2 linked regions of the Sphaerotilus montanus genome follow. The protein of the gene in region 1 interacts with the protein of each later gene in a pairwise test. Links are inferred from orthologs where the notes say so. Each region holds a gene or a part of one and is shown in the gene's direction. Other genes may lie near its edges.

Region 1 (3,292 bases):
GCCGGGATCAGCCGGGCCGCGACCGCGACCGCGCTGCCGCCGGACGAGCCGCCGGGAATGCGGTCGGTGTTCCACGGGTTGCGGGCCGGGGTGTAGGCCGAGTTCTCGTTCGAGCCGCCCATCGCGAACTCGTCGCAGTTGAGCTTGCCCAGCGTCACCGCGCCGGCCGACGCCAGCCGGCTGACCACGGTCGCATCGAACGGGCTGCGGTAGCCGTCGAGCATCTTCGAGCCGGCGGTGCTCGGGAAGTCGCGGGTGACGAAGATGTCCTTGTGCGCGATCGGCACGCCCAGCAACGTGTGGCCGGCGCCGGACACGCCGCGGGCGCGCCAGGCATCGGCCGCGGCGGCCTGGGCCAGCGCGACATCGGCGTCGACCGACAGGAAGGCACCCAGCGCGGCGTGGGACTCCACGCGGTCCAGCAGGTGGCGGGTCAGCTCGACGCTGGAGACCTGCTTCTGGTCGAGCAAGCGCGAGAGGTCGGCCACGCCCAGGGCGTGCAGGGGGGAAGTCGACAGGGTCATGGCAGTTTCACTCGCACTCATTCGATCACGCGCGGCACCAGGAACAGCCCGCCTTCGACGGCCGGGGCGCTCTTCTGGTTGGCGGCCCGGTTGTCGGGCTCGGTCACGGCGTCCTCGCGCAGGCGCAGCACGACGTCCTGCACCGCCGACAGCGGGGTGTACAGCGGAGCCACGCCGGTGGTGTCGACCGCACGCATGCGCTCGACGATGTCGAAGAAGCCATTGAGCTCGCCCAGCAGACTCGCCTGCTCGGCCTCGCTCAGTTCAAGCCGCGCCAGATTGGCAATGCGGCTCACATCCTGGGGCGTGAGTGCCATTTGTGTGAACTATGAAATGAATTGGGCGCACTGGGCGCAGATAAGACCCCTACATGGGAGGTCATCAGACGCCGACATGGAGTGGCAGGCCCGGTGTGGACAAGGTCACGCCGCAAGCCATGGGGTATTATCACCCGCCCTTTGTTCATGTACCCGTCGGTTCTGGATCAACTGATTGCTGCGTCGCACCACGACATGCCATCGGTTGGCGGGCCCCGAATTTCCAGTCCAGTCACGCTCACCAGCAGTCCACGTCGGCTGTCGGGATGCTTACGAGTTCACCATGTTCGGATCGTTGCGTCGATATTTCTCTACCGATCTCGCGATCGACCTCGGCACCGCCAATACCCTGATCTACGTTCGAGGCACGGGCATCGTGCTGAACGAGCCCTCGGTGGTGGCCATTCGCCATGAGGGCGGCCCGCACGGCAAGAAGACCATCCAGGCGGTCGGCGCCGAGGCCAAGGCCATGCTCGGCAAGGTGCCGGGCAACATCGAGGCCATCCGCCCGATGAAGGACGGCGTGATCGCCGACTTCACCGTCACCGAGCAGATGCTCAAGCAGTTCATCAAGATGGTGCACCCGCGCTCGCTGCTGCGGCCGAGCCCACGCATCATCATCTGCGTGCCCTGCGGCTCGACCCAGGTAGAGCGCCGCGCGATCCGTGAATCGGCGCTCGGCGCCGGTGCCTCGGAGGTCTACCTGATCGAGGAACCGATGGCCGCTGCGATCGGCGCCGGCATGCCGGTGTCGGAAGCCTCGGGCTCGATGGTCGTGGACATCGGCGGCGGCACGACCGAGGTGGGCGTCATCTCGCTCGGCGGCATGGTCTACAAGGGCTCGGTGCGCGTCGGCGGCGACAAGTTCGACGAAGCCATCATCAACTACATCCGCCGCAACTACGGCATGCTGATCGGCGAGCCCACCGCCGAGGCCATCAAGAAGGAAATCGGCTCGGCCTTCCCCGGCTCCGAGATCAAGGAGATGGAAGTCAAGGGCCGCAACCTGAGCGAAGGCGTGCCGCGCAGCTTCACGGTCTCCAGCAACGAGATCCTCGAAGCCCTGACCGACCCGCTCAACCAGATCGTCTCCTCCGTCAAGAAAGCCCTGGAGCAGACCCCGCCCGAACTCGGCGCCGACATCGCCGACCGCGGCATGATGCTGACCGGCGGTGGCGCGCTGCTGCGTGATCTCGACCGCCTGCTCGCCGAGGAAACCGGCCTGCCGGTGCTGATCGCCGAAGATCCGCTGTCCTGCGTCGTGCGCGGATGCGGCATGGCACTGGAACGCATGGAGCGCCTCGGTTCGATCTTCACGTCGGAGTGACCGTGACGTCCACGGTCGTGGTTGGCGCCTGCTGACATGCCACTGGGCACCCTGGACCGTTCTCCACCACCGTTCTTCCGCCAGGGCCCGTCGGCCCTGTCGCGGCTGCTGTTCTTCGCCTCGCTGTCGGTGCTGCTGATGGCGGCGGACAGCCGGGTCGGGCTGACCACGCCGCTGCGCACCGCCGCCGCCGTGCTGCTCAACCCGATCGAGCGGGCGCTGCTCGTGCCGGTGCGCGGCGCAGGCTCGGTCGGCGACTACCTCTCCGGCATCGCCCAGGCCCAGCAGACCACCGAGCGCGCCCGTGCGGAACTCACCCGCCAGGCCGAGCGCTCGCTGCAGGCCGACCAGCTGCTGCAGGAAAACGCCCGGCTGCGCGCGTTGCTGGAACTGCGTGCGCGGCTGTCCGTGCGCACACGGGCCGCGGAAGTGCTCTATGACGCACCCGATCCCTACACCCGCAAGATCATCATCGACCGCGGCAGCAGCCAGGGCGTGCAACACGGCTCGCCAGTCATCAACGAACTGGGCGTGCTGGGACAGGTGACGCGGGTCTACCCCATGACCGCGGAAGTGACCCTGGTGATCGACGAGAACGCGGCCATCCCGGTCCACAACATCCGCACCGGCCTGCGCGGTGTCGCCTTCGGCGACCCGTCGGTGGACAGCATGGAGCTGCGTTTCGTCGCAGCCAACGCCGACGTGCAGGTCGGCGACATCCTGCAGACCTCCGGACTGGACGGGGTGTACCCGCCGGGCATGCCCGTCGCGAAGGTGAGCCGGCTGGACCGGCGGACCCAGTCCGATTTCGCCAAGATCGCCCTGACACCGGCCACCAAGCCGGACAGCGTGCGGCATGTGCTGGTGCTCGAACCCATGAGCACCCAGCAACTCCCCAAGCCGACCCCGGCCGACGCCGCACTGCCGGTCCACGGCAAGGACAGCCCGGCCGCCAAACCCGGGGCCAAGGCCGTGCGCAAGGACAAGGAGTGAGGGCCGTGACGCCATGATGCCCCGTTCGGCCGATCAACTGCTGCTGCCGGTGAACCCGTGGTTCATGTGGGCCACGCTGCTCGTCGCACTGGCCCTGAACCTGGTGCCGATCGGGCGCCAGCCGGCCATGC
Region 2 (3,286 bases), 1.2 Mb from region 1 along the record:
CCCGGCGTCGGGCCTGAAGCGTTCGGACAATGCCCGCGTGCAGGCCTTCGCCAAGGTGCTCCTGGAGGGGGGGCTGGTCACGACGGTGCGCAAGACCCGTGGTGATGACATCGACGCCGCCTGCGGCCAGCTCGCTGGCGAGGTGCAGGACCGCACCCGGGCGCACGAGCGCATGGTGCGTGCGCCGATCCGCATCGTGCGCAGCGCACCCCCGGCTGCGCCGAACTGAGCGATCTTCCCCAGGATGACGATGACCCCACTGCGCTGGTTCGAGCGCCGCACCGGCCGGTGTGGCAGTCTGCTGCTGGCTGCGGTGCTGCTGGCTGGCTGCGTGTCCGGGCCGGCCTTGCCGGTGCCGATGGGGGAGGCGAGTCCCACCAGTATCAACGCACCCCGCCCGACGAACTCCAGCGGTTCGGCTGCCGCGAATGCTGCCACCGGTGGCCGACGCGATCTGGTCACCGAATCGGACGAGTCCGACTCGGCCAGGCGTGCGCGCATCCGCACCGAACTGGCCGCGGCCTATTTCGGCCAGGGGCAGTACGTGACCGCGCTGGACGAGGTCAAGCGCGCGCTGACCGTCGATCCGGGTCATGTGCCTGCCCTGGGCCTGCGCGGGCTCATCTACGCCAACATGGGGGAGTACGAGCTGGCGGAGGAGAGTTTTCGCTCGGCCCTGCGGGTCCGCCCCGCCGATGCCGACACCCTGCACAACTACGGCTGGTTCCTCTGCCAGCAGCGCCGCTTCGTGCCGGCGCGCCAGCAGTTCGAAGCGGCGATGGCGGTGCCGCAGTACCGCGAATCGGCGCGCACGCTGCTCGCTGCCGGCATCTGCGAGGCCCGGGCCGGTGAGCTGCAGGCGGCCCAGATCATCCTGCAGCGCAGCTTCGACCAGGACCCGGGCAATCCGGCCACCGTGTTCAATCTGGCGGACGTCCTGAAGCGCCGAGGTGATCTGGAACGTGCATTTCTTTACATCCAGCGGCTCAACCAGACCCCTGAGCTGGTGAGCCCTGAAACGCTGTGGCTGGCGATTCGCATCCAGCACCGACGAAACCTCACCTCGTCCGTGGAAGAATTGGGGTCATTGCTGCGTGCACGATTCCCGAAATCACGGGAGGCAGCGGCCTATGACCAAGGACAGTTCGATGAGTGAAGTGACACCGCTGCCAGCTGGCTCCCTCTCGGCCGGCGCCATGCTGCGCGCCGCCCGCGAGGCACGTGGGCTGGAAATCGATGCATTGGCACAGTTGCTGAAGGTGCCCGAGCGCCGGCTGGTGGCGCTGGAGGCCGATCGCTATGACGAGTTGCCGGGACTGGCCTTCGTGCGCAGTCTGGCGCAGTCCTACGCCCGCCAGCTGGGTCTGGACTCCACCAAGGTCCTGGCTGTGCTGCCGATGTCCGGAACGCCGCCGCAGCAGCTCGAGAACGTGTCCCGCGGGCTGCAGACGCCGTACCGCGAAGGCGTGAGCGGCAATACCTTCGGCCGCGGCGGAGCAGGGCAGCCGGAATGGCTCAAGCCCGCCTATCTGGTGCCGGCGCTGCTGCTGCTGGCCGCACTGGCCTTCTGGTTCGCTCCGCCGATGCGTTCGGTGTTTGGCGGCCTGGGCTGGCCTGCGGCGGATGCCCCCGCGGGCAGTGCCAGCGCCGTGTCCGATGTGCCCTCGTCCGTGTCATCGTCGGGGGCGGCCAGTGGTGGCACTGCGGCGCCGTCGGATGGGGTGCTGGTGTCCGCGCCGACCGCCGTGGTGGTGCCTGCGGTTCCGTTGACGCCCGTGACGCCGGCTGCATCCGCGCCCTTGGCCCCTCCGGTGTCCGAGACCGTGCACTCGGCACCCACCGACACGGCGCCTGTCGGTGCCAGCGCGCCGCCGGCCGCGGCGGGCACGGTGGTGCTGCGCACGACGGGCGAGTCCTGGGTCGAGGTGCGTGATGCGGCGGGCGCCGTGCTGCTGTCGCGCACGGTGCTGCCGGGCGAGGTGATCGGCCTGGATGGCGCCATGCCGATGCGCATGAAGGTGGGCATCGCCAGCGTCACCCAGGTGACCGTGCGTGGCGAGCCGTTCAGCCTGGCCCCGTTCACCCGCGGCAACATCGCCAACGCCGTTCTGAAGTGAGTCCGACCATGCACGCTCCCCTGACGACCTCCGAACAACCGATTCCGCTGGGCGAACCTGCCGCGCGTCGCAGCCTGCAGGCCCGTGTGGTCTGGGGCGACCGTGTCGTGACGGTCGGCGGCGATGCGCCGGTGCGCGTGCAGTCGATGACCAACACCGACACGGTGGACGTCATCGGCACCGCCATCCAGGTGAAGGAGCTGGCGCTGGCCGGCTCGGAGATGGTCCGCATCACGGTCAACACGCCCGAAGCCGCCGAGGCCGTGCCGCACATCCGCGACCAGCTCGACCGCATGCAGATCGACGTGCCGCTGATCGGCGACTTCCACTACAACGGCCACCGCCTGCTCACCGAGTACCCGGCGATGGCGGCGGCGCTGTCCAAGTACCGCATCAACCCGGGCAATGTCGGCAAGGGCGACAAGCGCGACCGCCAGTTCGGCATGATGATCGAGGCCGCGCTGCGCCACGACAAGCCGGTGCGCATCGGCGTCAACTGGGGCAGCCTGGACCAGGAACTGCTCGCCAGCCTGATGGACACCAACGCCCGCCGCGCGCAGCCGTGGGAAGGCCGTCAGGTGATGTACGAAGCCCTGATCCAGTCGGCGCTCGACTCGGCGGGTTACGCGGTCGAGCTGGGCATGGACCCGGGCCAGGTGCTGATCAGCTGCAAGGTCAGTGGCGTGCAGGATCTGGTGGCGGTCTACCGCGAGCTGTCGAAGCGCTGTGACCATCCGCTGCACCTCGGCCTGACCGAAGCCGGCATGGGCACCAAGGGCACGGTCGCCTCGGCCGCGGCGCTGGGCATCCTGCTGCAGCAGGGCATCGGCGACACCATCCGCGTCAGCCTGACGCCCGCGCCAGGCGAGGCGCGCACGCAGGAAGTGACCGTCGCGCTGGAGATCCTGCAGTCGCTGGGTCTGCGCACCTTCGTGCCGAGCGTGACGGCGTGTCCCGGCTGCGGCCGCACGACGAGCACCACCTTCCAGGAACTGACCCAGCAGATCGACCACTTCCTGCGCGCGCAGATGCCGGTCTGGCGCGTCAAGTACCCGGGCGTCGAGACGATGAAGGTGGCCGTGATGGGCTGCATCGTCAACGGCCCCGGCGAGAGCAAGCACGCCGACATCGGCATCAGCCTGCCCGGCACCGGCGAAGCCCCGGCGGCT

What was found.
Region 2: the proteins of BDD16_RS11495 (region 1) and BDD16_RS17075 interact in binary tests that used the Escherichia coli proteins (3 or more experiments, as listed by UniProt). The link is inferred for Sphaerotilus montanus from one-to-one orthologs.

The regions. Positions count from the first base shown.
Region 1 is NZ_JACCFH010000001.1:2,542,076-2,545,367, reverse strand. The notes cover bases 169-3,146. They hold BDD16_RS11495 (rod shape-determining protein), read left to right. Parts: upstream 169-1,124; coding sequence 1,125-2,168; downstream 2,169-3,146. Other genes in these bases: mreC (rod shape-determining protein MreC), read left to right, coding at 2,205-3,146; gatC (Asp-tRNA(Asn)/Glu-tRNA(Gln) amidotransferase subunit GatC), read right to left, coding at 542-841; gatA (Asp-tRNA(Asn)/Glu-tRNA(Gln) amidotransferase subunit GatA), read right to left, coding at 169-524. Also shown: more of gatA, read right to left, coding at 1-168; more of mreC, read left to right, coding at 3,147-3,161; rod shape-determining protein MreD, read left to right, coding at 3,175-3,292. UniProt on the Escherichia coli protein: Forms membrane-associated dynamic filaments that are essential for cell shape determination. Acts by regulating cell wall synthesis and cell elongation, and thus cell shape.
Region 2 is NZ_JACCFH010000001.1:3,751,404-3,754,689, forward strand. Bases 161-3,132 are described here. They hold BDD16_RS17075 (helix-turn-helix domain-containing protein), read left to right. Parts: upstream 161-1,148; coding sequence 1,149-2,117; downstream 2,118-3,132. Other genes in these bases: rlmN (dual-specificity RNA methyltransferase RlmN), read left to right, coding at 161-229; pilW (type IV pilus biogenesis/stability protein PilW), read left to right, coding at 245-1,156; ispG (flavodoxin-dependent (E)-4-hydroxy-3-methylbut-2-enyl-diphosphate synthase), read left to right, coding at 2,126-3,132. Outside these bases: more of rlmN, read left to right, coding at 1-160; more of ispG, read left to right, coding at 3,133-3,286.